Regions from separate parts of the Paenibacillus sp. MAH-35 genome, predicted to be linked through region 1. Evidence: riboswitches for the same ligand, from Rfam matches in the RefSeq annotation. Region 1 holds a riboswitch; each other region holds the start of a gene.
The links. Region 1 has a riboswitch for cyclic di-AMP ahead of AC3Y2E_RS22645 (KamA family radical SAM protein). Riboswitches for the same ligand answer to the same signal wherever they lie in the genome.
Positions count from the first base shown of each region.

Region 1 (10,161 bases):
ATGTCCAAGGAGCGATCGCGGAGCACGGCCACGAATTCGTGGAGCTCGTATACGTCGTCGGGGGAAGCGGGTATCACATTTTCCAGGGGACGGAATATGAGATCGGGGCCGGGGACGTATATATCATCAATCCCGGTGAAACCCATGCCTACTCCGTAAATCCCGGCGAGCATATGGAAATCGTCAACTGTTTGTTCATGCCGTCCTTCATCCCCGACGCGCTTCTGAAGGAGCTGGAGATTACCGCTTCGATGGACTATTTCTACGTTCATCCGTTTATGAAACAAGATGTCCGCTTCAACCACCGGCTCAATCTGCACGGGCAGGATGCGGTATTCGTGCTCCAGTTGCTGGACAGCATGATCCGGGAAATCGGCAACCGCGGACTCGGCCACAAAACGTTGATCCGGCTGCAGCTGATCGAGCTGCTCGTCCTTCTCTCCCGTTACTACTCTCTGATGCAAAGCCGGGGGACGATTCCTTCCCCGCGCCAAGTCGACCGGGAAATAACGGCAAGACGCATTTACGGTTATATGGAACGCAATTACGACAAGAAGATTACGCTGGAATCGCTGGCCGGACTGTTCAATGTCAGCATACGCCAGCTGAACCGGCTGATGAGGCAGGAATTCGGCCGCAGCATCATCGATGTGCTGCATGACATCCGGATCGAACGGGCCAAACGTCTGCTGACCGAATCGGAAGAAAAAGTGATCACCGTCGCTTCGCTGGTCGGTTATGACGACCCTTCGTTCTTCAGCCGCCTGTTCCTCCGACATGTCGGCTGCCCGCCGAGCCGGTACCGCCAAGGGCTGGAACTGCGCCGGCTGCAGCGCGAAGTGCGTTGATTCCCGACTTGGGAAAGGAGACCTTCACGATCCGTTATGGGGAAAAGACGTCCGAATGTTCTGCTGATTACCGCGGACCAGCTCCGCTACGATTGTATCGGCTCCAGCGGCAAATATCCGGTCTGCACGCCGAATCTTGATCTGCTAGCTTCTCAAGGCGCCGTATTTTCGGGCGCTTATTCGCATATTCCGGTATGCGGACCGGCCAGGCAATCGCTGATGAACGGGCGAAGGGCCGAAACGTTCGGGGCATTATGGAACTTTAACGGGGCCCTGCCCGTCGCCTCGCTCCAGCCGGACGGGTACAGCTGGGCACGAACGCTCGAAAGCAGCGGCTACGTGTCCGCTTTTCTGGGCAAATGGGGCGTTCATCCGACCTTGGACGCCACCGCTTTCGGTTACGGTTCGTATACCGGCGAAGCCGAATACGCCCGGTTCGTCAAGCAGCGCTATCCGGACGTGAAGTTCTCGAACGGATTTTTCGGCGAGGCGAGTCCGATTCCGCTCGAACATTCGCGCACCCATTGGCTCGCGGCGCGTGCCGAGGAGCAGCTCGAGCTGCTGCACAATTCCGGGAAGCCGTGGCATATGGCGCTTCATTTCCCGGAGCCGCATCTGCCCTGCCGCCCTTCCGGACATTTCGCCACGATGTACGATCCGGACACGGTTCCGCAGTGGGACGGTTTCGCAGAGACGTTCGTGGGGAAGCCGTATATCCAGAAGCAGCAGCTGCTGAACTGGGGGATCGAGAACTTTACCTGGAACGACTGGGCTCCCGTCGTCGCCCGGTATTACGGCATCATCAGCCAGTTGGACGAAGCGGTCGGGCGCGTGCTGCAGACACTGGACCGGCTTGGCGCCGCCGATGACACCCTCGTCCTTTTTACCGCCGATCATGGCGATATGTGCGGCTCGCACCGGATGATGGACAAACATTATATTTTGTACGATGATGTCGTGCACGTCCCGCTGATCGTCCGGTACCCCGGCGTCGTGAAGGAAGGAACGGCGTGTGGCGGGCTCGTCTACAATTTGCTGGATCTCGCCCCGACGCTGCTCGACCTGCTCGGATTGCAGCCGGACGATCCGGATCACCTGCAGGGCCGTTCCTGGGCCAAACTGGTGAGCGGCGGACTGGACGACCCGGATTGGCGGGATGCCGTCGTGGCCTCGTATAACGGGCAGCAGTTCGGGCTGTATACGCAGCGGATGATCCGGACGAAGGAATGGAAATACATCTGGAATCCGACCGATACGGACGAATTGTATGAGCTGACGGCCGATCCGGCCGAGCTGACGAACCGGATCGGCGAGCCGGAGCTGGCTGGCCTCGTCGCCGGTCTGCGGCGCAGACTTTACGAGACGCTGGACGCGGACGGCGACGCGCTCGTCGCCAACGAATGGATGCGCCGGCAGCTGCTGGGCGGCAGCAAGCTATAGAGAGCTGGGAGCGATTCGTGGAGTCGCTCCTGTTTTTTTGCGGTTAAGAATGTTTATTTTGCAAAACATTAAAGCGTTAAAACACCAAAACATCAAAACAGCAAAACCAAAACAGTAAAACATTAAAACAATATAATAGTAAATGGCAAAACGGTACAATGGTAAAACGGCAAAACAAAACACTCTTTTCTAAGAAATGTCGCCGCTTACGTAAGATCATTCATTGTGGCAACGTGGCATAGGTTTCATTTTAAGAGGGGGGCGAATAAGAGGGAATAAGAGGGAATAGTAGAGAGTAAGAGCGGTTTGCACCCTTTATTTTGTCCGAAAACCCGCCTCGACACGGAATAAGAGCGGTTGGAAGCTGTTAAAATCCGCGAATGGGGTGCAGTCGCCATCGGTTGGTTGAAATAAGGGGTGCAAACCGCCTTTATTTGACGCTGTCATCCCATTCCGCCGAAAATAAAGGGTGCCAGAGAGGCTGTCGATTCATTGTGTAGAAGTGTTCGCAGGCCGTTCCAAGTGAAAAGTTACCTTCTTCTACTCAAACAGGTTGTCCTGAATCCCTTGATTGAATAAGGATTGTAAGGTAGGGGATTCCAGACAAAACTCGCCAGAAGGTAATCTTTTCCCTTTCCACTTGGTTGTCCATAATGAATCGACAGCCTCGCCAGAGACTCTTAGGATTTAGCCAGCACGAATTTCGTGGATAAGCGGCTATCCCATCCATACAATTTACTATAGCGTAACATTCCGTTAACGATGCGATAATAGTCGGCTTGTATACTAATAGAAACGATGAAAGGAGGTGCTGCGGAAATGTACTACGAAGAAGACCGGGTTCCCTTCGACCAGCCGGACGAAGTAACCGAAGACAACGCCAAAGACAAGAGCCAGGACCCGAAAGAAGCAGTTGTCTAAACGACAGTGCTTTTTTTTATTTTGTACATGTCATTGAATGATCTGCCCTCGCTGCGAAGAAAGAGAGGCTTCGGGGACAACCTCCCCCTTTCAGTCCGCAGACCTTCATTCCCCAATCGCTAATTAATAGGCAGATCGATTCGTCCTGCGACGCCCCTCGATCGCCACGAGACAAACCTTCGCTTCCAGTAGACCCTCTCCTTTCTCTTTAAAACCCATTGTTAGTTTGGTAGTGAACGATTTCGATACAGTCGTTTGATCCGCTTCCCGCCGCTCCTCAAGGAACCTTTTCCGGCTGGGTGAATATCCTAGTTTAGCACACTTCGGGGGAGGGAACGCGATGTACTATTACGATCCTAGATGGGGCGGTTGGAGGTACAGCCATACTGCGCCCCGGCCGTTTCTTCCCGATTATGCCGCTAACGTTCATCCCGGCCTCCCCGCCAGTCCCCTTTCGGGTTTCGCGTCAGCCGTCGGGAAGGAAGCTCCGGCAGTAGCAGCGTCCGGCTCCGATCAAGGAACAGACGGCGACCAACGCGCGGTCCGTGCCGGAAAGGCGGGTGACATCGTCGTCATCTGCATCAACGGGCGCAGCGGGATGAACAGCCCCGGAATATCCAAGCTGCGCGATACGTTATACATCCGGCTGTCCCCACTCGGCGTCCCGGCCCGCAACGTCTTCCGGAGAAGCTGGAACCAGAACGAAGACGGCAACCCGCTGGGCGCTCCGTGGATCTGGGATTTGAACAACGAAATCGAGGAAAGAAGCCGCAAACCCAGCTATTTGGCCATCATCGGCCATTCGTACGGCGGCTGGGCGGCTTGCCGGCTGTCCCGGGTTACGGCGAAAATTCCTAATTATATCGGTCTGATCGACCCGGTGTTCGGCCCGGGCAACACGATGAACGCCGCCGATATCCCCAAAGCTCACATGATCAAGAACTGGTATCAGCACAACGGAGTGACGAGCGGCAATCCGTGCACCGGCTTCGGCATGATCCCTTGTTTTCCCGTCGAAAACGGTCTGTCCTGCGGCTATCAGGACGTTCCCGGCGCGCAAAATATGCTCGTCCGTTATATGCGCAGCTGGGACGGCACGCCCGCGACCGTCGAGTGCCCGGGCATCGGAGAGGTACCGGTACCGGCAACACACGGCAATATCGATGACGATCTCTGGATTCAGCGGCAAATCACCGAGCATATCGTTCAGGATGTTAAGAAGCTGCTGTACAGCGGCTCCAAGCGTTGACAGATCTCCGGCAAGCCGGCAGCTCCCGTTACAACGAAAGAAGCCTTAAGACCCGCCCGGAGCGCGGGAGCCGAAGGCTTTTTGGCTAATTCATCGACGCTTTCCTTCCTTCACATTCCGGTGGCAAGGCCATGTTCGCGAGGAAGGCTCCTTCATCGCCGCCTTTCCCTTTCACCGGCTATTCTCCAAGGTTTTTATAATAATACACTGTAGCATGAAGCTCGCCGTCTGCCGATCTGGCATACCCGGGAATCCTTCCGGCCCTCGTATAGCCGATCGAGCTGTAAAGCCGGTTGGACGGGTCCCCTTCCCTCGTGTCGAGCACGAGCAACGTCCTGCCTAATTCGGCGGCTTTCGCTTCAGCCTGAAGCATCAGCCGTCTGCCGATTCCATGCCTGCGGTAATCGGGGTGCGTCATCAGCTTGGCGATCTCCGCCCGGTGCGAGCCGTTCGGCTTCGTACATACGTGCAGTTGCACGCTGCCTGCGACCCGGCCGCCGGCCAGTGCCGCATACAAGACCACATCCGGGCCGGGCACGCCCTCCCAGTACCGGGTCGCCTCCTCAGCCGAAAGCGGCGGCATAAAGCCGACCGATGCCCCATCCTCCACGACACGAATTAACAGCTCGGCGAGCTCGTTTATCCTGGAACGGACCGAATGAAGCGGTACGATTGTCACGTCCATTTGCATCCTATCACCTCCATTGGAAGTTTGCACTGCATGGTCTTAGTATAATCCGCCACAGCTGTCAGTCCAATCTTCAAGGATTATCGCACGCATAGAAACGCCCCTGCCGTCGCGATCGCGCCTTTCACCAGCAATATGGACCGGAGAAACCCGCTGCAAGCTGAAGGAGATCGGTATGCCCGACCGGAGAATCCGTGCTTCTTTCCCAGACACGAAAACCGAGAGAGCCTCCCGGTCCCCTCGGTCTTAACGCTATATACGCCCATCTTCCGTTACTTCTCCGGCAGCCTGCCGCTTCTTACAACACCCCGTAAGACTTGAGTGTCTTCAGCCGTTCCACAGTCACAAACCCACGCCATTCCTGCTCCGCAGCGATGCTCGGCGGTTGCCAGCTGATCGGCCATCCTCCGTCCTCCTGCTGTTGTTCGGCGAGCGCCTTCAAATGAATCTGCTTGTCTTCCCCGGATACGAATTTGCCGGCATAACTTTCCCGTTGAGGCGCCCAATCCAGCACTTTATGCACATATCCCGAAGCGTGTGGGTCTTTCTCGATGACGCCGGGAGCGCCCAACCATTCATCGACTTTACGCCAGTAGGCGGCCGCCCTTCCGGTATCCGGGGTATGCTGGAGAAACTGAATCCAATGCGTGCCGTCATGAAAGCCCGACGGTTCGTTCGACTCCATATAGCTCCATATATAGCGTACATTCTCCTCGAACCACTGCTCCCGCACGACCGCCTGGTCCCCGTAATACTTGTACAGCAGGCCGATGACCGTGCCTGTCGGGTTTATCGAAGGACAGCGGTCGTCCTCTGTCGACCACCACGGCGTATGGGCGTAACCATGGACGCTGCTTCGTATGAGCGGCAGCCCACCGTTCTCTAGCGTAATCGTCCGCAAATACCCGGCGATCCCTTCCATCATCGCCGGATCGAAGCAATCGATCTCCTCCATCACAAGCAGCGCCATCTCGGTCGGGACCGGCTGGCTGTGCGGATCGCGAATATCCGGCTCCAGCGCGTTGCCGAACCCTCCATCGGCATTTTGATAACCACGAAGCGCCTGAATGACCGCCTCCTTCGTTCCTCCTTCGAAATGATACTCGTACCGTTTCCGGTCCAGCAGCCGCGCATAGCTGTACAGGAACGATCCGGCTTTGTCCATAATGGAATGGTTAGTCATAACTGGATTGGCCTCCTTCGAAAATAAATCTGATTACGGCGAGTTTCACTCCGAATCCGGCGTATACCGTTCGTATAATTGCCCGGCCATCTCGCGAATCCCGGCGCGAAGCTCGTCCGGCTCCAGCACGTCTGCCTGCATGCCCAATGTAAAGAAAAAACGAACCGCCCAATCCCACTCGGAGGCGGGACAATCGAATTCCACCGTCCACTCGTCATCGGCTATTTGCTTGACATGCTCTCCGATATGGTAGTCCTGCTCGGCCAGCAGCGCACCGCGGTAGGTCAGCTTGGCGGCGATGCGCACAACAGGTTTGGCCGGCGCTTCCTCGTCTTCCACCCTCAGAAGCTGTTCGCTTAACGCCTCATCCGGCTGGTCGATCGCCTCCAGCTCCTCGATCCGGTCGACACGGAAGTTGCGTACTTCCTTATGCAGAGGGGAGAACGCCTCACAGTACCAGAACCCATGCGCCGTATAAATTTTGCGGGGATACAGGCGGAGCCGCCGGTGATGGTTTTCCGACCGGTACAGCACATGAACCCACCGGGATTTGGCCGTATGCTCGAGCAAGGCGGATAAGTGGGGCGTTTTCGTTTTGCGGACGGGCACTTCGAGCTCCATCCTGTCGAGCAGCGGCTCGATTTGCTTCAGCGTTTCCTCCGGCAGGACCGACCGGATTTTGTCGAGGACCGTCCATCTGGCCTGGTTAAACGGGGTGTCCGTTATATTCGTCATCGCCCGGAGCGCAAACAAGACGGTCAGCGCTTCCCGGGAATCGAGCTGCAGCGGCGGCAGCCGGAAGCCTTCCATCATCCGGAATCCTCCGGACGGTCCTGTCATCGAATACAGCGGGATGCCGATCTCCGACAACGACTGCATATCCCGCAAAACGGTCCTTTTCGAAACTTCGAACTTGTCGGCCAGCGACTGGGCCGTCTCCGGTCTTTGCTGCAGGGCGATCAGGATCGCCATCAGCCGGTCTGCTCTCTTCAACGCCTCTCCCCCGTTTCTTACTCCCCCATTATATCCGTATAATGGTGACAGCATGGATGTCACTAATTGTACCCGGCTTTCCGGGAAAATGAGAGTATTTGTTTCAAATTCGCGCAGCCCCGATTTTTTTGTTGTTAAAAAAAGGGATATTTTGATAAAAAGGTTGACTTGACGTCCTTCATTCAATACAATAACAGTACGCTTAATTTCCGATTCTCCAATCGGAAAGCGGGGGAACCATTCTTTAGGGGCGAATCGTCCGGTCCGTTCATCGGGACCGCGTAGGGAACCATCTTTCCCGAGTCCGTCAGCTAACCTCGTCAGCAGTAGATGGGGTCATTCTGTATGTTCATTCTGCACACATGACCCTGGGATACAGGGTCTTTTTCTATTGGTATAAGACCCTGTCGAGCGTTGTTGGGAGACAATCCCTTTTCGCCCGGGGTCTTTTCTTGTTTACACCCTTGACCTCAATCATCATCTTCTGCTGACCGGAACGGCGAATTACGAATGGATTGGACGATAGTAGCACAGAAGGGAGGAATCGCAAGCACACGGTCCCTAAGATCTGACTAGCATGCCGGGTAGATCGAAAATTAGAAAAACGGGAGGAATGTGCATGGCACAGCCAAAGTACATTACAGATATCGATAAAATTGCAAACATACCGGAGACGGAAAGAAAAAGACTGAAGCAAATTACCGAGAAATTCGTGTTCCGCGTCAACGATTATTATTTGAACCTCATCAATTGGGAAGATCCCCGTGATCCCATCAAAAAACTGGTCATCCCGAACGAAGGCGAGCTCGCCGAATACGGGCGCTGGGACGCCTCCGATGAAGATACGAACTATGTCGTGCCCGGCTGCCAGCACAAGTACCGGACAACGGCTCTCCTGATCGTATCCGAAGTATGCGGCGCGTATTGCCGTTATTGCTTCCGCAAGCGGCTGTTCCGCAACGACGTCAAGGAAGCGATGTCCGACGTCGAGCCCGGCCTCGCTTATATCGCCAAACATCCCGAAATCAATAACGTGCTGCTTACGGGCGGCGACAGCCTGATCCTTGCTACCGCGAAGCTGCGAATGATCCTGGAGCGGCTGCGGGAGATGGAGCATGTGAAAATTATCCGTCTCGGCTCGAAAATCCCCGTCTTTAATCCGATGCGGATCTACGAGGACGAGGAGCTGCTGGAGACGATTCGTACTTACTCCACGGCCGACAAGCGCATCTATGTCATGGCCCACATCAATCACCCCCGCGAAATAACGCCGGAGGCGAAGCGCGGCTTCCAGGCTTTGCACGAGGCGGGAGCGATCGTCGTCAACCAGACGCCGGTGCTCAAAGGCATCAACGACGATCCGGCCGTACTCGGCGAACTGCTCGACCGGCTGTCGTGGGCAGGCGTCACCCCGTATTATTTCTTTATTAACCGGCCGGTGGCGGGAAATCGCGATTTCGTGCTTTCGCTTGAGGAAGCGTACCGGATCGTGGAGCAGGCGAAGGCCAGAACGTCCGGTCTCGGCAAGCGTGTCCGCCTGTCGATGAGCCATACGTCCGGCAAAATCGAAATACTCGCGGTCGAAGACGGCAAGGCGTATTTGAAATATCACCAGTCCCGCGACGATAATTACGGCAAATTTATGGTGCTCGACTGTCCGAAAGACGCCGCCTGGTTCGACGATTTGCCGGGCAACGAGAAGTTCTGGAAGAAGCCTAAGAAGAAAACGAACGAAGTGGTCTCTGTTAACGAGCTGCCCGACATGCCAGTAGCCAGAGTGGCCCGAAGCAGATAAAACGCCAGCAGAAAAGCCGTCCGGCTTGCACAATGACCGGACGGCTTTTGGCTATGTTATTTCAGGCTCCCGAAGCTACAACCGAATCTCGCCGCCGCCCGCCGCCGACTTCACGATCGCATCGGCAATTTCGACCCCGTGAATCGCATCCTCGAACGACACGTAGTCCGGCGCTTCTCCTCTTCCCAAACAGTCGCACAAATAAAGGAGCTGCTCGCGGAGCGAACCGGCCGTCTGCTTGTGGAGCGTCTTGATATGGATATTCGTATCCGGCGTCGTTCGCCCGGTCTCGTTCCACAGCTGCAAGCCGGAGTTGGACGTTTCGAAAGACGCGGTTCCGCCGCTGCCGATCACTTCGATCTGGTCGGCGATCGCGATGCCCGCCCGATCCGGCGTCATCCAGTTGCTGTGCAAAAAGGCGAGAATCCCGTTCTCGAATTCGAGGCACGCCCACAGCACCTCCGGAGTTTCCGATCCGGAGGGCGATCTGCCGTATGCCCGGACGGTCCGGACCCGGCTCTGCGCGTACCAGACCGCCAGATCGATATCGTGGATCATGAGTTCGTAGACGGTGTGCGTCCGGCTGTAGGTAGCGAATAAATGCTGCTCCCGGGCCCGCTTCATATACATGCTAACCGGCCGGCCGATCTCCCCGTCCGCGATCGCCCGCCGGATGTCCGCATAACGCGGGTCGAACCGCAGCAGATGGCCCGGCATCACGTAGCGCCCCTGCTCCAGCGCGACCCGGTGCATCTCGGCAGCTTCGCTAAGCCGGGTGGACACCGGCTTCTCCACCAGCACGTGCTTGCCGGAGCAAAGCGCCTTCACGACCGGATCGAGATGCAGGTGCTCCGTTGTCACCACGCTGACGAGATCGATATCGTCCCGCTCAAGAAGCTTGTTGTAATCGGTATAACACGACGATACACCGTACTTGATCTTCGCCACGTCCAGACGATCCGGTCTCGGATCGGCGACGGCCGCCACTTCCGCGTGCGGAAGCGCATGAAACGCCTCGAGATGGCACTCCCCCCAGTTTCCTAA
Region 1 is NZ_JBYUPU010000025.1:1,855-12,015, reverse strand. Features, by position in the region: gene AC3Y2E_RS22675 (helix-turn-helix domain-containing protein) at 1-848, shown strand, start outside; gene AC3Y2E_RS22670 (sulfatase family protein) at 885-2,288, shown strand; gene AC3Y2E_RS22665 (hypothetical protein) at 3,550-4,458, shown strand; gene AC3Y2E_RS22660 (GNAT family N-acetyltransferase) at 4,637-5,149, opposite strand; gene AC3Y2E_RS22655 (prenyltransferase/squalene oxidase repeat-containing protein) at 5,445-6,329, opposite strand; gene AC3Y2E_RS22650 (helix-turn-helix transcriptional regulator) at 6,375-7,322, opposite strand; cyclic di-AMP (ydaO/yuaA leader) riboswitch at 7,512-7,663, shown strand; gene AC3Y2E_RS22645 (KamA family radical SAM protein) at 7,942-9,117, shown strand; gene AC3Y2E_RS22640 (Gfo/Idh/MocA family protein) at 9,193-10,161, opposite strand, start outside.

Region 2 (10,161 bases), on a different contig from region 1:
CCGTTCCCGTGAGGTGCCCGGTTTGTTCGGAACGATAAAATTTTTCGAAAATGCGCTCCAACTCGTCTTCCTTAAGCCCGACACCTTCATCGGCAACAGTTAGTTCGACGAATTCACTGCCTGCCTTGACAGACAGGATGATCTCGCTGTAATCGGGGCTATATTTGATCGCATTGCTGATCACATTGATCAGCATTTGCTCAAGCAGAGCTTCATCGCCAAGAACGATGGGGATTTCATCGGGCAGGGCAAGGCGGATCGTGCGATGCTCCTGGTAGCCTTTCAACTGCATGAAGGTAGAGCCGATGATTTCCTCCAATTCGCACTCATCTTTCCGTAAGGTAAGCATGCCGCCTTCGAGCCGGGCCATACCCAGCAAATTCAAAACCAACCGATTCATACGAAGCGCGCCATCGCGAATGGTCACAAGAAGTTCCATTCGTTCCTCGGCGGTAAACAGTTTCTCGCCATCGATCAGCCCGGTTGCCGAACCGATAATGGCTGCGAGCGGTGTACGAAGCTCGTGCGAGACGGAGTTCAATATGGCGATGCGAAGCCGCTCGGATTCGGCAGTCAGATGGGCCAGCTTTGCCTCTTCCTCGAACTTGACACGTGCGACTGCACTGGCCGCCAACCCGCCAACCGCTTCAAATAACAAGGCTTGTTCCGGTAAGGTTTCGCTTCGCTCGTGCTTGGAAATAAGAACCATAACTCCGAATCTTTGTTCCTCAATCTGAAGCGGGATAAAATGCCCGATGAGTCCTCCGGTATGTGAAATTCTTTTTTCCAATGACGTACCTTCTTTGTAGACGCGTTTAGCAAGCGCAAGCTCGGCTTGTTCCTGTACATGATGGGAAAATGGGCTGGAACGACGGGCGAGCGTAAGCTCATTGTTGTTTTCAGCCAGATAGATCGTTACGTCCATTTTCAGGATTTCAGATAGCTGTCGGGAAAAACGGTCCAGCAATGACGGCATATCGACGGCAGAGCTAATCTGTTTACTGAGCGCATAAAGCGTGGCGGTTTGCTTCTCTTTTTGCTTGGAGTAGAGCACCTGCTGTTTGAGCCGGGCTGCCAAGCTGGCGGTTAATACCGCAACTGCTATATAAACGGCAAAGGAAATCAAATACCTAAGATCCGCGACGGTAAAACTGAGCACCGGCGGTACAAAAAAGAAATCAAAGGACAATACGCCCAGGAAAGCGGCGAAGAAAGCCGGACGCAGTCCCCAAACTACCGCATTAAGAAGCACCGGAAGCAAGTAGATCAGCGAAATATTGGCCAAATCAAAGGCGAGCCCGAAAGGTTGTATTAGGATCGTCATTCCCGCAATTAGCAGCGCGGTAGTGATGTAAGGACGCAAATCGTGCTTGGTATGAAAAAAGGGCATGGCTGAACCTCCTGCTGCGCTTATGACTAAAACTGAGACTGTCGATTCATTATGAACAACCAAGTGGAAAGTGAAAAGATTGCCTTCTGGCGAGTTTTGTTCGGAATCCCAAACCTTAAATTCCATTTAAATAAAGGGATTCCGGACAACCTGTCTGAGCAGAAGAAGGCAACTTTTCACTTGGAACGGCCAGATAACACTTCTACACATTTAATCGACAGTCTCAAACTCACCATTAGCGTACTGTAAATACTGCGCAAAAGAAATGGTTCCAGGGGGTAAAAGTTCCGTAAAAATGATGGAAAAGATCGAAAAACGGCGTGTGAAGGAGGGAGATGAAGGAAATAGAGGCCAGGGAATCAGATCGAGATGTAGAGAAGAAAATGAAACCAATTTACCTCGCGGCTCGCTTTACAATTATTTGCATGGGGAGTAACATTCGGTTCATGAATTCAATGATTCACTGTGCTGAATTGCCTTTCAGGCAAACGGGGGAACCAATCACGGAAGCTTGTGTGAGAGCGAGCATCCGTACGGGGTGAATCCTGCCGCCGGAATATGACCCGGTTGCAGGTAGGGCGACTCTCACCGCCCGAATCCGTCAGCTAACCTCGTAAGCAAGAGCAACTCTTTGGAAAATAGCGTTGCTTATGGAGAGAGGATGATGAAGCTTGTGATCGTAACTTCCGACCACAGGGCTTAGGCCTCCTGTGGTTTTTTTGTAATTAACTAACTACGCAAGCGACATAAGAGAGGCAACATTTATTATAACTAGACACGGGTTTACTCGCTTTGCCTTGGAAGTTGAGGAAGAGCAATCTCAATTCGTTAGCTTCTTTTTTGTTGCCTCCCCGTGTAGGGATAGGAGGGACACACGTGAACGATCAAGACGATTATCTTCTCGTTTCAGCGCCTACCGAAGCCGGTCTAGCATTTCTGCGGGTGCTGGCGGCAAAGGGATCGCATTATGCTGCATTAACCTACAATAAAGCGGAGAAGCAAGCTCTGGAGGAAATGGGAGTAGAGGACATTCTTATGGTGGATACAAAAGACAGTCGTTCACTACTGGTCCCCGAGCTGCCGATCGGTAAGGTTTACTTGTTTGAACAAAGCTTGGATTTGTGCTGCAGGTATATTCAAATATGCCGTTCCTGGACGGCAAAGCCGATTTATGTCATCACACAGGGGAATAATGCCCGGCTCATCTACAAAGGGCTTGGTGCGAAGTACGTAATTTTATCACAAGGGACGGACTTGTCCTTTCTGTTAAGCGAGTAAACGTAAAGCCTGTAAAGGAGACGTGAAAGTATGTTGGATATCGGAATGATTGCACTGGTTGCTATACTGGCTGCAGCCATGATAGGCCTCGCTGCTTGGGCAGGCAAGGTTGTCGAGGAAGGGCGTGAAGAAGCATGATGTGGGCGCTCGGTATCGTCGTGATCCTGTTGTTTGTTTATTTGGTTTACGCTCTGGTTAAGCCGGAAAAGTTCTAAAAAACGCCTGTTCTCAGGAAGGAGTATTGTGATATGGCTGGAATCCTTGCCGTTGTTGTTACATTGCTGCTGGTGCTGCTGCTGGCCCGGCCCACAGGGCTATATATGGCCCGAGCTTTTGAATATAACCGGACGGGACTGGACCGGTTTTACAGTCCATTGGAGAAATGGATTTATGCCATCGGAGGCATTCGTCAAGAGAATCAGACATGGCGAAAATATGCTGCCACATTAGTCGTCAGCAATACCGTCATGATTTTGCTCGTATATCTCGTGTTTCGGACACAGGCGTTTTTGCCGCTGAATCCGGCTGGCATTGCCAATATGGACCCGAGCCTAGCCTTTAATACGGCAATCAGCTTTATGACAAATACCAATTTGCAGCACTACAGCGGGGAGAGCGGATTATCGTACTTGTCGCAAATGATTGCGATCGTCTTTATGATGTTTACGGCTCCGGCTACCGCGCTTGCAGCGGTGTTCGCTTTTATGCGCGGGCTGGCAGGAAAACCGTTAGGCAATTTTTTCGTCGATATGACTCGTGCTATTACACGGGTATTGCTGCCGATTGCTTTTGTTACGGCCCTTATTTTTGTTGCGCTAGGCGTTCCACAAACGCTTGAACCGGCGGCGGTCGCTCAAACGATTCAAGGCGGTGAACAAACGATTGCCAGAGGCCCGATGGGTTCGTTCTTGTCCATTAAGGAGCTCGGGAATAACGGCGGGGGATTTATGGGCGTCAACTCGGCTCACCCGTTTGAAAACCCTAATGCAATTAGTAATTTGATTCAGATCCTGCTAATGATGTTACTTACGACATCCCTACCTTTTGCATACGGCAAGATGGTCGGGAATGCCAAGCAGGGACGGGTACTGTTTGTTTCTATGGCAATGCTCTTTATCGTTTTGCTGAGCGTTTCGCTAACGGCTGAACATGCTGGCAATCCGGCTCTGAATGCAATCGGCATTCAGCATGAACAAGGCAGTATGGAGGGCAAGGAGGTTCGCTTCGGAGTTGCACTATCTTCCTTATATTCAGTCGTAACAACGGCATCCGAGACGGGGGCGGTCAATGCGATGCATGATACGCTGACGCCAATCGCCGGGTTGATCACCATCGCCAACATGATGTTGAATACGACTTTTGGCGGCGTAGGAGCCGGCTTTATGAACGTACTGATGTATGCGATGATCGGCGTGTTTCTCTCCGGTCTGATGGTTGGGCGTACACCGGAATTTTTGGGCAAAAAAATCGAAGGCAAGGAAATGAAGCTGATTGCCGTCACGATGCTGGTTTCGCCTGTTCTCATTCTGGTTCCAACGGCAATTGCGCTGTTCAGCTATCCCGATACGCTGTCCAATCCGGGCTTTCACGGCCTGACGCAAGCGATGTACGAGTATACCTCGTCTGCTGCGAACAACGGTTCCGGATTCGAAGGGCTAGGTGACAATACATTGTTCTGGAACACGACAACCGGAGTCGTTATGTTTTTAGGCAGATATTTCTCCATTGTCGCTTTGCTTGCTGTAGCCGGGTCGCTTGCTGCCAAGAAGACGGTGCCGGAAACGACAGGCACCTTTAGGACGGACACGGGATTGTTCGCGATTGTATTTTTGGCTGCTGTGCTGATCGTTGGAGCGTTAACGTTCTTCCCAAGTCTCGTACTCGGCCCAATTGCAGAACAGTTGACATTGAAACCATAAGTTTGATTGTAATGGAGGTTCTCACGATGCAAACTAAAACATCCGGACTTAGCGGGTCGATTATCCGGAATGCTGTCAAGGAAGCGTTCATGAAGCTGGACCCTAGAGTCATGTTCCGTAATCCGATCCTGTTTGTAGTGGAGATAGGATTTAGCATCACATTATTTCTATGCTTTTTTCCCGGAGCGTTCCAAGGCTCGACACCGGCTTGGTTCAATATAGTGGTTGCCGCCATTTTGCTGGTGACGTTGTTGTTCGCGAACTTTGCGGAGGCATTGGCTGAAGGAAGAGGCAAGGCGCAAGCGGATTCGTTAAAGCGGACAAAAAAAGACATTGTTGCAAACAAATTGGTCGGCGGAGAGATCAAGCAGGTGGCTTCAACCGATCTTCGTAAAGGAGATATTGTCGTCATAACACAAGGAGAAATGATTCCGGGGGACGGCGAGGTTGTCGAAGGGCTCGCGTCGGTCGACGAATCAGCGATTACGGGAGAATCCGCGCCTGTCATTAAGGAAGCTGGCGGCGATTTTAGTTCTGTCACAGGCGGAACGCACGTCATCAGCGACCAGATCAAAGTAAGGATCACCAGCGATCCGGGAGAATCGTTTCTGGATCGGATGATTTCACTTGTCGAAGGGGCTAAACGGCAAAAAACGCCGAATGAAATTGCCCTGAATACGGTTCTGATCAGTTTGACCCTGATTTTCCTGATTGTCGTGGTGACACTGCCGTTTTTCGGGGACTACCTCAACATTGAAATTGATGTTCCCGTCCTGATTGCCCTGCTTGTTTGCCTTATCCCAACCACAATCGGAGGGTTATTGTCTGCGATCGGAATAGCGGGAATGGATCGGGTGACCCGGTATAACGTAATTGCCATGTCGGGGAAAGCTGTGGAAGCTGCGGGGGATATTAATACAATCATTCTGGACAAAACGGGTACGATCACATATGGCAACCGGATGGCGAGTGAATTTATCCCGGTTGGCGGCGCCAAACCGATTGAACTAGGCGAGTGGGCGGCGATTGGTTCAATGAAGGATGAGACGCCGGAAGGGCGTTCCGTGCTGGACTTGATGAAAAAGCTGGAACTCGGGTATAACGGATCAGTAGCTGCCGGTGGAGAGTTCATCGAATTCAAAGCGGAAACACGAATGAGTGGGATCGATTTGTCGGATGGCCGAAAAGTGCGCAAAGGGGCCGTCGACGCGATTAAAAAATGGGTAGCTGCCCAGAACGGGATCATACCGACCGATTTGGATGTGGCAGCTGATAGAGTAGCTTCTGCCGGGGGCACGCCGCTGGCCGTCGCAGTCGATAACCGAATTTACGGCGTCATCTATTTAAAAGATACGGTCAAGCCCGGGATGCGTGAACGTTTTGACCAAATGCGCCAAATGGGCATTAAAACGGTGATGTGTACAGGCGATAACCCGCTTACTGCCGCTACCATCGCGAGGGAGGCGGGCGTTGATGACTTTATCGCAGAGAGCAAGCCGGAAGATAAAATTGCCGTGATTCGGCGAGAGCAGGCAGAAGGTAAACTGGTGGCTATGACGGGTGACGGCACAAACGATGCGCCTGCATTGGCGCAGGCGGATGTGGGAATTGCGATGAATAGCGGTACGGTAGCGGCCAAGGAAGCGGCGAATATGGTGGATCTAGACTCCGACCCGTCCAAAATTATTGAAGTTGTAGCGATAGGAAAGCAGCTTCTGATGACCCGCGGCGCCCTGACGACGTTCAGCATCGCCAATGATATTGCCAAATACTTTGCCATCCTGCCTGCCATGTTTATGCTCGCCATTCCGGAGATGAATGCTCTGAATGTCATGCAGTTGGGATCGCCGATGTCGGCTATTTTATCTGCGCTTGTCTTTAATGCGATTATTATCCCGCTATTAATTCCGCTTGCGATGAAGGGAGTGGCGTATAAAGCAGTCAGTTCGGCGCAACTGCTAAAACGCAATTTGTTGATTTATGGCTTAGGCGGTGTCCTTGTTCCCTTCGCTGGAATCAAACTCATCGATCTTGTTATCCATATGTGGGTATGAAGAAAGGAATGACCTAAGATGAAATTATTGACATCCAGTCTACGAACCAGCTTGCTATTCATGTTATTATGCGGACTCGGCTATAACCTTGCAGTTACCGGAATCGCACAGATCGTGTTCCCCGAACAAGCTGAGGGGAGCTTGATTCAAGACGAAAAAGGAAATGTTATTGGCTCGAGGCTGATTGGACAGTTGTTTTCCGAACCTGAGTTTTTCCATAGCCGTATCTCCAGCATCGATTATCAGGCGGACGGATCGGGATCGCCGAACTATGCGCCGTCACATCCTGCATTGTTGGAGAGAATAACGAAATCCTTAGAAGAATGGAAGATCAATAATCCCGAAGTTCCTGTCAGCGGCCTTCCGATTGATCTGATTACCAACTCCGCCTCCGGCTTGGACCCCGATATCAGCCCGGAGGCGGCACGTGCACAAATTCCGCGGATCAGTCACTTGACCGGTATTGAACAGCAACATTTGGAAAGACTTGTGCAAGAACAAACGAGCCATCGGACGTTTGATTTCTTGGGCGAACCTGCGGTAAATGTATTGCAGCTCAATATCGAACTGCAGCGTTTGCTTACAAGGTAAACGAAATATGAATCTCCCTGCCTGCTTTTATCGGGCAGGGAATTTCCGTTTGCAAGCTGCTTCAGGGAAAAAGGAGACAAAAATGGAGCCATTCAAACGAAAAACGCCGGAAGAAATTTTATATTCCATCTCCAGGCTTCACCGAGGCCGATTAAAAATTTACATTGGTGCGGTCAGCGGTTCAGGTAAAACGTATCACATGCTTCAGGAAGGACAAATGTTAAAGCGGCAAGGGATTGATGTGGTTATTTGTGCCGTTTCAACCAGACAACGTCCCGGCACTTTGGAGCAGATCGGTGACTTGGAGCGGATTCCGAGCATCCATTGGGTGAAGGATGGTGTCGAGCACAAAGATTTAAATCTGGAGCGGTTGTATGAACGCAATCCGGAAGTTGTCCTCGTAGACGGACTGGCTCATCGTAACCGGAAAAGGGCGCTCCATCCGACAAGACTGGAAGACATTCGATGCCTTCTTGATAAAGGAATCAGCGTAATCGCTACGGTTAATGTCTATGAATTGGAAGGCGTAACCGAGCTCGCTTATAAGTTAACAGGCATTGCCGCAGAACATACCATTCCTTCCGATACCCTGGATTGGGCGGACGAGGTACGCCTAATTGATGTAACGCCGGAGGCGATACTGGAGCGATTATCGGATGGCCGTTTCCAGCATCCTGATCCTACCTTGTTCAAACGGGGAAATTTGGCGAAGCTTCGAGAGCTTGCCTTGCGGCTTGTAGCCGAAGGGGTCAATGAATCGCTGGAAAAGCATCGGGAGGAGGCAGGGTTATTTGGTCCATCCGGTGCAACGGAACGTATCCTTGTATCTGCGCAATACCATTGGAACGGTTCGATCTATGTTCGCAGAGGTCAGCAGGTTGCCAAACGGCTTGGTGGCGATCTTCTGGTCGTGACCTTTATCAATCCTAAAAAAACGTTGTCTAAGGAGGCTTCGACCTTTAAACGTTCGCTTCTTCAAATGATCAAAAAGGTAGAGGGGACATTCGAAGAAATTCCGCTCGCTTCCCGGCGCGCTCTGCCTCGGAAATTGGTTCACTTTGCGGCCAGTCATAATGTCACCCGTATCGTCATGGGGCATTCCAAGATGAGTCCATGGCAAGAGTTTTGGAGGGGATCGATCGCAAACCGGCTGTTGAGCCTAATTAAAAATGTCGACCTCTTGTTTATTGCAGACCGCTCGGAACAGGAAGGCAGGCGGATCTTGCCAGCCGGAACGCAGCAAAAGCGGGAGCCGAGCTCCTATCATCGGCTGACGGATCAGGAGATGAAAGAAAGAATACAAAAAATAAGACGCGGCAAATTTAAAGTCTATATCGGCTCTGCGCCCGGCGTAGGGAAAACGTATACCATGCTGCGGGAGGGGAACGATCTGTTAAAAAAACAGGTCGATGTCATAATCGGCCTGCTGGAGACACATGGTCGCACCGAAACATTGGAACAGGTAGGCGCGTTGCCGATGATACCCAGAAGCAACACTCACTACCGGGGGGTGGAACTCGAGGAAATGGACGTGGAAGCGATTCTGAAGCGGAATCCGGAGCTCGTATTAATTGACGAGCTTGCCCATACCAATGTACCCGGCAGCAAGAATCGCAAACGTTATGAAGATGTGCTGAGCATTTTGGATGCCGGGATTTCCGTCATTTCCACGATGAATGTGCAACACCTCGAAAGCTTGAATGATGCAGTTGAACAAATTACAGGTATTCGGGTGCACGAAACCGTTCCGGACCATATCCTGCATTTGGCGGACGAAGTCCAGCTCATTGATGTATCGCCTTCGTCCTTGCAGCAGCGCATGAGAGAAGGACGGATCTATGCAGCCAATAAAATAGAACAGGCATTGAATTCCTTTTTCAAGACAGGAAACCTGATTGCGCTGCGTGAGCTTGCACTTCGGGAGATTGCGGATGATGTAGATGAGCGATTGGAGTCCTGGGAGCGCAAAGCCTCGCTTCGTGGTCCATGGCGAAAAAAAGAAACGATTTGTGTTGGCGTGACGGCAAGTCTTAACGCGGAGCGTTTGATTCGAAGGGGATTTCGTATCGCCTATCGTTTGAAGGCCGAGTGGTATGTGATTTATGTTCACAGAGGAAGTGTAATTCCGGATGAAGTGAACAAACGAATCGAACGCATAAAAGAACTGTCCGTGCGATTGGGAGGTATATTCGAAGTGCAGTTTATTGATAAGGAACGAGATGTGGCTTCCGTTCTGATCGGCAAATCGGACGAGAAAATGGCAACACAGATGGTTTTGGGGCAATCTGCAAGGAATGTTTGGAAACTTGTGCGCCATGGCTCAGTCGTCAAAACGGTGCTCCGTCATGCCCGGCATATGGATGTTCTGATTGTTGCGGACTATGCTCCTCATGCCAAACCGCTGGACAAATAAAACTCATTTACTCTATTTTTCTTCAAATCGATATTCCGATAAGCATAATCCTGTCAATCACACGCCGAGTAACCAATTATTGACCACCTGGTCAAATGGCGATATATTAAGAATAAAACAACATTGACCAGTTGGTCAAAAATGCAAAGAAAGAGTGAAGTTATGAATAAAGCGGGCTGGGATATGACGGGGAAAGTGTCGCTTATTACCGGAGCCAACGCGGGGATCGGGAAACGGGCGGCTAAACGGCTGGCCGCGCTCGGATCGGAAGTCATTGTCGTATGCCGGAATGCCGTAAGCGGAGCGGCAGCGGTCGAAGAAATTAGACGCGACACGGGCAACGTCAAGGTAAAACTGCTGCAAGCCGATATGTCGTCGCAAAGAAGCGTGCGGATTCTCGCGGATGAGGTCCGGACCCATTATCGGAGACTTGACGTTTTAATCCATAACGCCGCCAACTTCGACCTGACCTTAAAGAAGCCCCGGATTACGGACGACGGAGTGGAAACGATTTTT
Region 2 is NZ_JBYUPU010000046.1:34,502-44,662, reverse strand. Features, by position in the region: gene AC3Y2E_RS29790 (ATP-binding protein) at 1-1,390, opposite strand, end outside; cyclic di-AMP (ydaO/yuaA leader) riboswitch at 1,847-2,021, shown strand; gene AC3Y2E_RS29785 (hypothetical protein) at 2,267-2,668, shown strand; gene kdpF (K(+)-transporting ATPase subunit F) at 2,803-2,883, shown strand; gene kdpA (potassium-transporting ATPase subunit KdpA) at 2,917-4,587, shown strand; gene kdpB (potassium-transporting ATPase subunit KdpB) at 4,614-6,641, shown strand; gene kdpC (potassium-transporting ATPase subunit KdpC) at 6,660-7,232, shown strand; gene AC3Y2E_RS29760 (histidine kinase) at 7,315-9,645, shown strand; gene AC3Y2E_RS29755 (SDR family NAD(P)-dependent oxidoreductase) at 9,808-10,161, shown strand, end outside.
Region 2: it holds a riboswitch for cyclic di-AMP, as region 1 does, so the genes downstream of both, AC3Y2E_RS29785 (hypothetical protein) here and AC3Y2E_RS22645 (KamA family radical SAM protein) in region 1, are expected to answer to the same signal.

Region 3 (10,161 bases), on a different contig from region 1:
TGAAGGAGGTCAAGCCTTTCCCGAATATAGATGGCGCTTACATGGAATTGATCAATAAGGGTGTTGATGCCGTTGTGTTTGATTCCCCGAACATTTTGTATTTTGCAAAGGTGAAGGGGGCAGGCAAAGTAAAGCCGGTGGGCGAGCTGCTTGAGGGGCAGCAATACGGGATCGCTTTCCCGAAAGGAAGCGCTCTCGTAAAACGGGTTGATGAGGCGCTGCAAACGTTGTTTAAAAATGGTACCTACGAGACGCTTTACGAAAAGTGGTTCGGTCAGAAACCTGCCAAAATGCCGGGCTCGTAAATAGATGCGAAGTGCGGAACCAGCGCTTAAGATTGTCAGCCTTCGCATCACGGTCGGAGGAAAGGGGGAAAAGACTTGCAGTTCAACTGGAGCGGTGCGGCCCAATCGTTGCCGTTTTTGCTGGAAGGGTTAAAAATTACGCTGCTCATTGCCGTGTTTGGCCTTATCTTCGGGTTTATGGTCGGATTGATTGCCGGACTGGGGAGAACGTCCCGTAATAAAGCGATATACGGTCTTGCTACGGTTTATGTGGAGATGATCCGGGGCACGCCGATTCTCGTTCAGGCGTTATGGCTGTACTTCGGACTTAATCAGGTGCTTGTACAAACGGTAGGATGGCGGATCCCCGGTGATATTGCCGGCATTATCGTAATCGCCATTAATGCGGGGGCTTACATAGCGGAAATTGTAAGAGGCTCCATTCAATCGGTCGAGAAGGGACAAGAAGAGGCGGGACGGTCGCTTGGTTTAACCCGCTTTCAGACGTTCGTTCATATCATCTACCCCCAAGCGTTTAAACGAATGATCCCGCCGCTCGGCAATCAGTTTATTATCAGCCTGAAGGATACGTCCCTGCTGTCCGTTATTTCGGTCGGGGAGCTGATGCGCAACGGTCAGGAGGTCGTGGCCAGCAGCTTTAACGCGCTGGAGATTTATACGATGGTGGCCGCGATGTATTTGCTGCTGACCTTGACGCTGTCCTTTCTGCTGAAGCGGATCGAAAGGAGGCTCGACGTCCATCATGATAGAAGTCCAAAATCTGCACAAGTCGTTCGGCCAGCTCGAGGTGCTTAAAGGAATCGATTGCCGGATCGAGGAGCGGGAAGTAGTGTGCATCATCGGGCCGTCAGGATCGGGGAAAAGTACGTTTCTCCGATGTCTGAACTTGCTGGAGAGCGTAACGAGCGGCCAGGTGATTGTAGACGGCCACGATCTGACCGATCCGGGCACGGATATCAATCAGGTGCGGGAAGAAGTCGGCATGGTTTTTCAACGGTTTAATCTGTTTCCTCATTTAACGGTAATGGATAACATAACGCTGGCCCCGAGGAAGGTGAGGAAGAAGTCCAAGGAGGAGGCCCGCCAATCGGCGCTGGTCTTGCTCGATAAAGTCGGGCTTCGCGAGAAAGCGGATGTGTATCCCGGCAAGCTGTCAGGCGGGCAAATGCAGCGTGTGGCGATCGCCCGTGCGCTTGCGATGAACCCAAAGGTGATGCTGTTCGACGAGCCGACCTCAGCGCTCGATCCCGAGCTCGTAGGCGAGGTGCTGGCCGTCATGAAGGATTTGGCCGCGGAAGGCATGACGATGGCAGTCGTCACCCACGAGATGGGTTTTGCCAAAGAAGCCGGCGATCGTGTCTTGTTTATGGATCAGGGGATTATTATGGAGGAAGGCGAGCCAAGCCGCTTGTTCGAGGACCCGCAAAACGAGCGGACCCGCGAATTTCTTAGCAAGGTGATTTCGTAGTTTAATTAGCAAAAACGGATGACCCCGGATCTTTGTTGAACGGGGTTATTCGTGTTGTTAATGGTTAAAGGACTTAATATGTAACCAAAGGGATCTCTGGATAGGTGGTGAGATAAGAGAAAGAGGATTTGTTCTTTTCCATTTAGAAGGAAATGAAAGGAAAATGTGGAATATAATTTGGATAAAGGAGTGTAGATTATTTGCTTTGGAGGGAAAACGATAAGATGAAACGTATAGTTACTGCCATCGTTCTGTTATTCCAGCTTATTTGGCTGTCGGCTGTAGGGGCAGAACCGTCTATCATTCGCAATTCCGATTCTGATAATTGGGATAAACCTGCTGCCGTTTCGTTTGAGGCGTTCAAAACCAGTACGGATGTGTTCGCCGCAGCCGCCCGATTCGAGTGGACGGACCGGCAGCTCTCTTCTATTAAGCATGAGCATTATATCCGTTTTCCTGCATTTGAGTTTCGATCGGATCGGCCCGACGAGTTGGAGCCTCAAGCGATTTTCACGAACGTTCCGGCAGCAAAATTCGAGAGGGTTCCGGAGAATAGTTCGGAAGGTTATCGGATCAAAGCGACGATTTGGGATCCGGAGCAGCTTCGTGCGGACACACCTTATTTTGTCCGAACATTTTGGAAACGATCGGGGAACGATGAGACGCACCAGGTGACGATAGAATCGCTGCAAAGATTCGCCCAGCCGAATGGCTCTGTAAATGATTTGCCAGACACTAGCGATAAAATATCGAGCGTATCCTGGAACAATTCGCAGGAGGTACAGTGGCCCACTGAACGGTACACATCAGAAGATCCGGTCATTCGGTACTATGGACCGCAGAAGAAACCGACAGCAGCCAAAATCAAGAGCGATGCCGCTTATATAAACTCCAAAGAAGCGCTCAAACAATACAGAAACAACGCGAACTCAAAATCGGATACTATACCGGAACAGTATGCCCAGTTTGCAATTACATTTGACCGTAAAGATGTAAGTAATATGATTGAACGTTTAATTACAGATTATGGAATAGAAATCACCCAAATATACGCAACAGCGGTTGGGTATGATGATAAGCTATATACAATAAGTTGGTTTGGTTCCGACTATAAAAATCCGCCTGAGTTCGGATCTGAGGTGCGCTTTAAATCATTCTATATCACCGAGCTGGAAGGTTATGCTCACGGAAGCGACCTATTAGAGATACAAGATTTTTTAGACAACGGCATCATCGAATGGACGGATAAGCGGGGTTATAATCCAACCGGAATCAAAACCTGGCTCGAACGCTTTGGGAGAAATTAGTAATTAAACCTTCATTTTGTAACGAAACACAACCTTCGATCTTCGCTAACAATGCGGATATAGGAGGTTGTGATTTTTTTGCCTAGCATTTTAGAATGAAGTGCAGGGTCCCCAAAAAAGTACCTATCAATTAACGGTGCAGACCGCTTGGAAAACATTATGCAATGAACACATGTATATCCCGTGTTAAGATGAGAAAACCGCATGGAGGACGGCTGGTCGGCAAGACGGTCGGAGCTTTTCATGAGGAATACGGACAGGCCGAAGCTTCATTGTGAAGCGCGGGGGAACCCAGATCCACCGGGGTGAAGCCAACGTTTGTTGGCCGGGTGATTGCTCTTTGACCCGAATCCGTCAGCTAACCTCGCAGGCCGCAAAAAGGAGAGGATGGTTTACATGCGTTTCAAAAAGACAGTAATGGCCGGGGTACTTGCACTCAGCGTAGTTGCCGGAACAAGTTCCGCTTTCGCCGCAACTTCGTACACGGTGAATCATAGCGACACGATGTGGAAAATATCGCAGCGTTACGGGGTCAGCCTGCAGTCGCTCATCCAGGCGAACCCGCACGTGGCGAATCCGAATATAGTATGGCCGGGGATGAAGCTCGTTATCCCGGGGACAGGTTCGTGGTACGGAGGCGGGAATGGCAGCGGGGACGGAAACGGCGGCGGAACAGGACAAGGCACCGGTTCCGGAGCGGATACTTCGACTCCGTATGCCGACCAAGTAGTGACCCTGGTCAACCAGGAACGCGCCAAAGCGGGATTGAAGCCGCTCGCGAACGATCCGGCACTGACGGCGATGGCGATGGACAAAGCGAAAGATATGTACAACAACAACTATTTTGATCACAACTCGCCGACTTACGGTTCGCCGTTCGATATGATGCGTTCTTACGGAATCCGTTACACATATGCCGGCGAAAATATCGCCAAAGGCCAGCGCAATCCGCAGGAAGTGATGAACGCCTGGATGAACAGCCCGGGTCACCGTCAAAATATTATGAGCCCGAACTTCACGAAGATCGGCGTCGCGTATTATAACGGCGAATGGGTGCAGGAGTTTATTGCGAACTAATACAAGGTCATTTTCTATTGGGAATGTACAATGTTTTGGCAGTATGCCCTCACAGACAGCGCATGAACCAGTCATCGTTTTGTTACAATAAGAAACAGCCGGCGTTCCTTTGAAGGACGGAAGAAGCGTCGTGTTTACAAAATTAAAAAAACGTCAATTCCCCCGGAAGTTACGGACATGCCTGCAGGAGCTGTCCTTTCATCCGGGGGAGTTTTGTAAATCGACACCGCATTTTGCCTTGGTTCTGTGGCAAACAAGCAAATCAAGTGGTACAATAATGCAAGCGACTGAAAGTGTCCGCTGGACGAAGAAGGGGGTTCGCGCAGGGTAGACACCCGGCACGCGGCGAATACCGATTTTTGGGAGGAATGGAACGATGACGTCTCAAACGAAATCGATTGATCAATTGGCGATCGATACGATCCGCACGCTGTCTATTGATGCGGTGCAAAAAGCGAATTCGGGGCACCCCGGCATGCCGATGGGAGCAGCTCCGATGGGATACGCGCTCTACGCTAACCTGATGAAACATAATCCGGCCAATCCGGAATGGATCGACCGCGACCGTTTTGTTCTGTCGGCAGGGCACGGCTCGATGCTGCTTTACAGCCTGCTTCATCTAAGCGGCTACGATTTGTCTATGGAAGATTTGCAAAATTTCCGTCAATGGGGCAGCAAGACGCCGGGTCATCCGGAGTACGGCCACACGGCGGGCGTAGACGCAACGACCGGTCCGCTCGGACAAGGGTTTGCAAGCGCCGTCGGTATGGCGATGGCTGAAGCTCATATGGCGGCTACTTATAACCGTGACGATATGAACATTATCGATCACTATACATATGTTATTTGCGGCGACGGAGACCTGATGGAGGGGATCTCCAGCGAAGCGGCTTCGCTTGCCGGCCATCTGCAGCTCGGCAAAATGATCGTCCTGTACGATTCGAACGATATATCGCTGGACGGCGAGCTGAACTTGTCGTTCTCCGAAAATGCAAAAGCCCGCTTCGAAGGCTACAACTGGCACTATGTCCGCGTCGAGGACGGCAACGATCTGGCCGCGATCAATGCGGCTGTAAGGGAAGCGCAGCAGGACCCGCGTCCTTCGCTGATTGAAGTGAAAACTGTAATCGGCTACGGAAGCCCGAACAAAGCCGGTAAAGGCGGTCATGTGGGACCTCACGGATCACCGCTCGGCGTAGACGAGGTCGCGCTCACCAAGAAAGCTTACGAGTGGCCGGAAGATCAACATTTCCACGTCCCTTCGGAAGTTGCTGCGCATTTTGCCCGTCTGAAATCGCAAGGCGAGCAGGCAGAGCTGGCTTGGAACGAGCTATTCGCCAAATACGAGAAGGCGTATCCGGAACTGGCCAAGCAATTTAAGGCAGCCGTAGCCGGCGAGCTTCCGGAAGGCTGGGATGCCGATCTTCCGACCTACAGCCCGGCGGATAAAGGGATCGGTACTCGTAACGCTTCCGGTAACGCAATCAACGCGTTCGCGTCCAAAATTCCGTCGTTCATCGGCGGCTCGGCCGACCTGGAATCTTCGACAATGACGCATATGAAAGGCCTCGGCCAGATGACCCGCAACGATTACAGCGGCCGCAACGTTTACTTCGGCGTACGCGAGTTCGCCATGGGGGCGGCGATGAACGGGATGGCGCTGCACAAAGGCGTTAAGCCTTACGGCGGCACGTTCTTCGTATTCTCCGACTATCTGCGTCCTGCCGTACGTTTAGCGGCGATCATGGATTTGCCGGTTACGTACGTCCTGACGCATGACAGCATCGGTGTCGGCGAAGACGGTCCGACTCACGAGCCGATCGAGCAATTGGCGGCGCTGCGCATCATTCCTAATGTCACGGTCATCCGTCCGGCCGATGCCAACGAGACGACGCAAGCATGGCGGTATGCGCTGGAAAATAAAAACGGACCGGTCGCGCTCGTACTGACCCGTCAAGCGGTACCGAATCTCGAGTCGACGTCCGAGAAGGCCCGCGAAGGCGTAGCCCGCGGAGCTTATGTCGTGTCCGAAGCGGAAGGCGGCTCGGCGCAGGCGATTATTCTGGCGACCGGCTCCGAAGTATCGCTTGCTGTCGAAGCTCAGAAGAAGCTGGCCGAAGACGGCGTGCGCGTACGCGTCGTCAGCATGCCGAGCTGGGAACTGTTCGAGAAGCAATCGAAAGAATACAAAGAATCGGTACTTCCGTCCGGCATAAAAGCCCGTCTTGCTGTTGAGATGGCGTACCCGCTCGGATGGGAGCGTTACGTCGGCGACGGCGGAGCGATTCTCGGCATCAGCACGTTCGGAGCTTCCGCGCCTGCGGCTAAAATTATCGCCGAGTACGGCTTTACGGTCGACAACGTGGCAGCCAAAGTTAAGGCGCTGCTGTAAGGAGAGCCGATGGTACGGACCTGTTGTCTTGCGTTTGTTATTCAGGTCTGCAATCTGAGATAAAGAAGGTGGATAAGAGCTCTCCGGAGCTCTTATTCTGAATTTATCGATGGGCACCTAGAACCAAGAAAAGCTGCCGGTTGCCCGGGTCATACGACATGGGAAGGGCCAGTCCGCTTTGGCAGGCAGTGGCATAGCGGGCCTGCCAACTCTCGTTTTCAATAAAATGGGTAATTCGACAAAAAAAGAGTCCCTGAGGGACCCTTATCTTGATCTTTTGTTGATTTTGTTGATCTTGCGTTCGTTTAAACTTGCAGCACACCATCCAACCAGGGAGAGTGAAACCAAGGTGTCTCAATTCGATCATGTCACAGTACTGAAAAAAGCTAACGTATACTTCGACGGCGGCGTTACGAGCCGTACGGTCGTATTTGCCGATGGTTCCAAAAAAACGTTAGGCGTCATGCTGCCGGGCCAATTTCAATTCACGACCGATGTCGTCGAGATTATGGAAATAACGGCCGGCGATCTTCTCGTCCTGCTGCCCGGAGAGACCGAATGGAAGCCTTTCACGGGCGGCATGCAGTTCGAGGTGCCGGCGGGCGCTACGTTTAAGGTGGACGTGAAAACGATCACCGATTACGTCTGCTCGTTCATCTCCGTCTCCTGAAGCTTGAGCTGAATATATTCCTCCAGCTTGATCCGGGTATGCGGAGGAAGTCCGGACAGCATACAGCCGTAACGGAATTCGGTGCCGTCCGAGATGACCCGGATAATCCGCGCCGTAATCGGCGGCAAGGCCGCATCCTGCGGAAAATGGATCACGACGAACATATCTTGCGCAAGCGGAAATGTGCTGGTCAATTGGAGGCCGCTGTCGGACAAGTCGTACAGCGTGCCTTCGATATTTTGACCGGAAAACGCCCCTTCGTGCTCCCATTGGTAGACGGACAGCAGAAGCCGGATGTTCATAGGGACCCGGACGCTGCGGCGACGCTCGATATTTAATTGCAGCTTCGGCAGCAGCTCCTCGGATGGAACTTCTTCCCGCTTACATACTTCGATCTTCTTGTCCATCCATTCTTCATAACACATCACGACAGCGCTTAGATCCTGATCGCCGAGCCCTTTGCTGAGGCCCATCTCGAAGACGCTTTTGGCCAGACCAAGGAGCGGAGCGGTCAATTGAAGCTGATCGGTGAGCTGCGAAGCGAGCCGCAAATCTTTATGCATCAGCTGCATCGAAAATTGGGTGGCGAAATCGCGATTCAACATTTTTGGGCCTTTTAGCTCAGCTTGCTTGCTGCCTGCACCGCCGGCCAGGACGATCTCGTAAAATTTTTCCAGGTCGATATTCGCCTTGGCGGCAAGCGCCATTCCTTCCACGAAGCCGATGGCGTTAATGCCGACCATCGTATTGTGGGCAAGCTTGGCATAGGAGCCCGATCCGGAAGGACCCATATAAACGATCCGGTTGCCCATCGCTTCGAATACGTCGCGGTGCTCATGAAGCGCTTCTTCCCGTCCGCCGACCATGAACAGAAGCGTGCCGCTCTCCGCTGCCGGCTTGCTGCCGGTTACCGGCGCATCCAGGAAGTCGACGGCCAGATCGGCCAGTTCGGCATACAGAGTCTTGCTCATATGCGGGGAAATGGTGCTGCAGTCGATCACCGTCATGCCGTGACGGATGCCTTCTATTATTCCATTCGGATCGTAGAACGTTTGCCGGAGTGCTATATCGTTGCTAAGCATCGTTATCAAGACGTCTGCGTCCCGCACCGCTTCGGCCGGAGTGGCGGCGTAATGGGCGCCTTGACGAACCAGCTCCGCCGTTTTTTCGGATGTACGGTTGTATACAGTCAATGAAAAGCCTTTGCGCAGCAGGTTGGCTGCCATGGGCAGTCCCATCGTTCCCAGGCCGATAAAGCCGATTTTTTTCATTATTTTCACCTCGAATGTTTGCAGAAGATGGTGCCTGGAGTGCTGCTGGACCTAGAACCATTGTAGCACTATCCGAAAGCTCTGTGAATGACCCACTACTTGCTTTTGCGCGGACAATTCAAGTATTCTATTGCTAATGAAAACCGAGGAGGGGTAAGGAAATGACTCAGAAACCAAAGCTTCAATTTGACTATAGCCGCGCTGCCGCATTCGTGCAGCAGCACGAAATCGAATATTTTCGCGAACCGGTACGTTTAGCCCATGAGCAGCTGCATAAGGGAACCGGAGCAGGATCGGACTACTTGGGATGGATCGATCTGCCTACGCAATACGATAAAGAGGAGTTTGCCCGCATCCAGGAAGCCGCCAAGCGGATTCAAGGGGATTCCGACGCGCTTGTCGTCATCGGGATCGGCGGGTCTTATCTGGGCGCGCGCGCAGCGATCGAGATGTTGTCGCATTCTTTTTATAACGTGCTTCCAAAAGAGAAACGCCATACGCCGGAAATCTATTTTGTCGGCAACAATATCAGCTCGACCTATGTCACCCATCTGATTCAACTGTTGGAAGGCAAAGACTTCTCGGTTAATGTTATCTCCAAATCCGGGACGACGACGGAGCCGGCTATCGCCTTCCGCATTTTCCGGGAGCTGCTGGAGCGCAAATACGGCAAGGAAGGCGCACGCAAACGGATCTACGCCACGACGGACCGCGAGAAGGGCGCCCTGAAGAAGCTGTCCGACGCGGAAGGCTACGAATCGTTCGTTATTCCGGACGACGTAGGCGGACGTTACTCCGTGCTGACGGCGGTAGGACTGCTGCCGATCGCAACGGCGGGAATCGACATCGGTTCGATGATGGAAGGCGCGGCCGACGCTTCCCGGGAGTTTGCCAACCCGGATCTGGACAGCAACGCCAGCTACCAGTATGCGGCCGTACGCAACGCCTTGTACCGCAAAGGCAAAGCGATCGAGATTCTCGTGAACTACGAGCCGTCGCTCCATTACGTTTCCGAGTGGTGGAAGCAGTTATACGGAGAAAGCGAAGGGAAAGACCAGAAGGGTATCTACCCGGCTTCTGTCGACTTCTCCGCCGATCTTCACTCGATGGGGCAGTTTATCCAGGAAGGCGCGCGCAACTTGTTCGAGACGGTTATCCAAGTAGCGGACGTACCGGAACAAATCGAAATCGGCACCGATCCGGAAAACCTCGACGGCTTGAACTTCCTGGCCGGTCAGACGATGGATTTCGTCAACAAAAAAGCGTTCCAGGGAACGATGCTGGCGCATACGGACGGCGGCGTGCCGAACCTGATCGTGACGATTCCGGATATTTCGGCGTACTCGTTCGGTTATATGGTTTATTTCTTCGAAAAAGCGTGCGGTATCAGCGGTTACTTGCTCGGCGTCAATCCGTTCGACCAGCCGGGCGTGGAAGCGTACAAGAAAAATATGTTCGCGCTGCTGGGCAAGCCCGGATATGAGAAGGAAAAGGCGGAGCTGGAAGCGCGCCTCGGCGAATAAGAGGGACAGGCGGCAGGCTGATGCTGCTGCTAGCGAAAGCATGAAGTGTGTGGGAGCGGGATTGTGCGGGTGTTGCCGCCGCCCGCTCTTTTGGCGCACATAACGGACGAGAGGAGGATTCGGATGAAGCTGGAACAATACCGGACCG
Region 3 is NZ_JBYUPU010000050.1:31,728-41,888, reverse strand. Features, by position in the region: gene glnH (glutamine ABC transporter substrate-binding protein GlnH) at 1-305, shown strand, start outside; gene AC3Y2E_RS30720 (amino acid ABC transporter permease) at 381-1,100, shown strand; gene AC3Y2E_RS30715 (amino acid ABC transporter ATP-binding protein) at 1,048-1,773, shown strand; gene AC3Y2E_RS30710 (hypothetical protein) at 1,998-3,080, shown strand; cyclic di-AMP (ydaO/yuaA leader) riboswitch at 3,330-3,468, shown strand; gene AC3Y2E_RS30705 (CAP domain-containing protein) at 3,477-4,157, shown strand; gene tkt (transketolase) at 4,534-6,549, shown strand; gene ppnP (pyrimidine/purine nucleoside phosphorylase) at 6,899-7,219, shown strand; gene AC3Y2E_RS30690 (NAD(P)-binding domain-containing protein) at 7,189-8,490, opposite strand; gene AC3Y2E_RS30685 (glucose-6-phosphate isomerase) at 8,652-10,013, shown strand; gene AC3Y2E_RS30680 (YigZ family protein) at 10,137-10,161, shown strand, end outside.
Region 3: it holds a riboswitch for cyclic di-AMP, as region 1 does, so the genes downstream of both, AC3Y2E_RS30705 (CAP domain-containing protein) here and AC3Y2E_RS22645 (KamA family radical SAM protein) in region 1, are expected to answer to the same signal.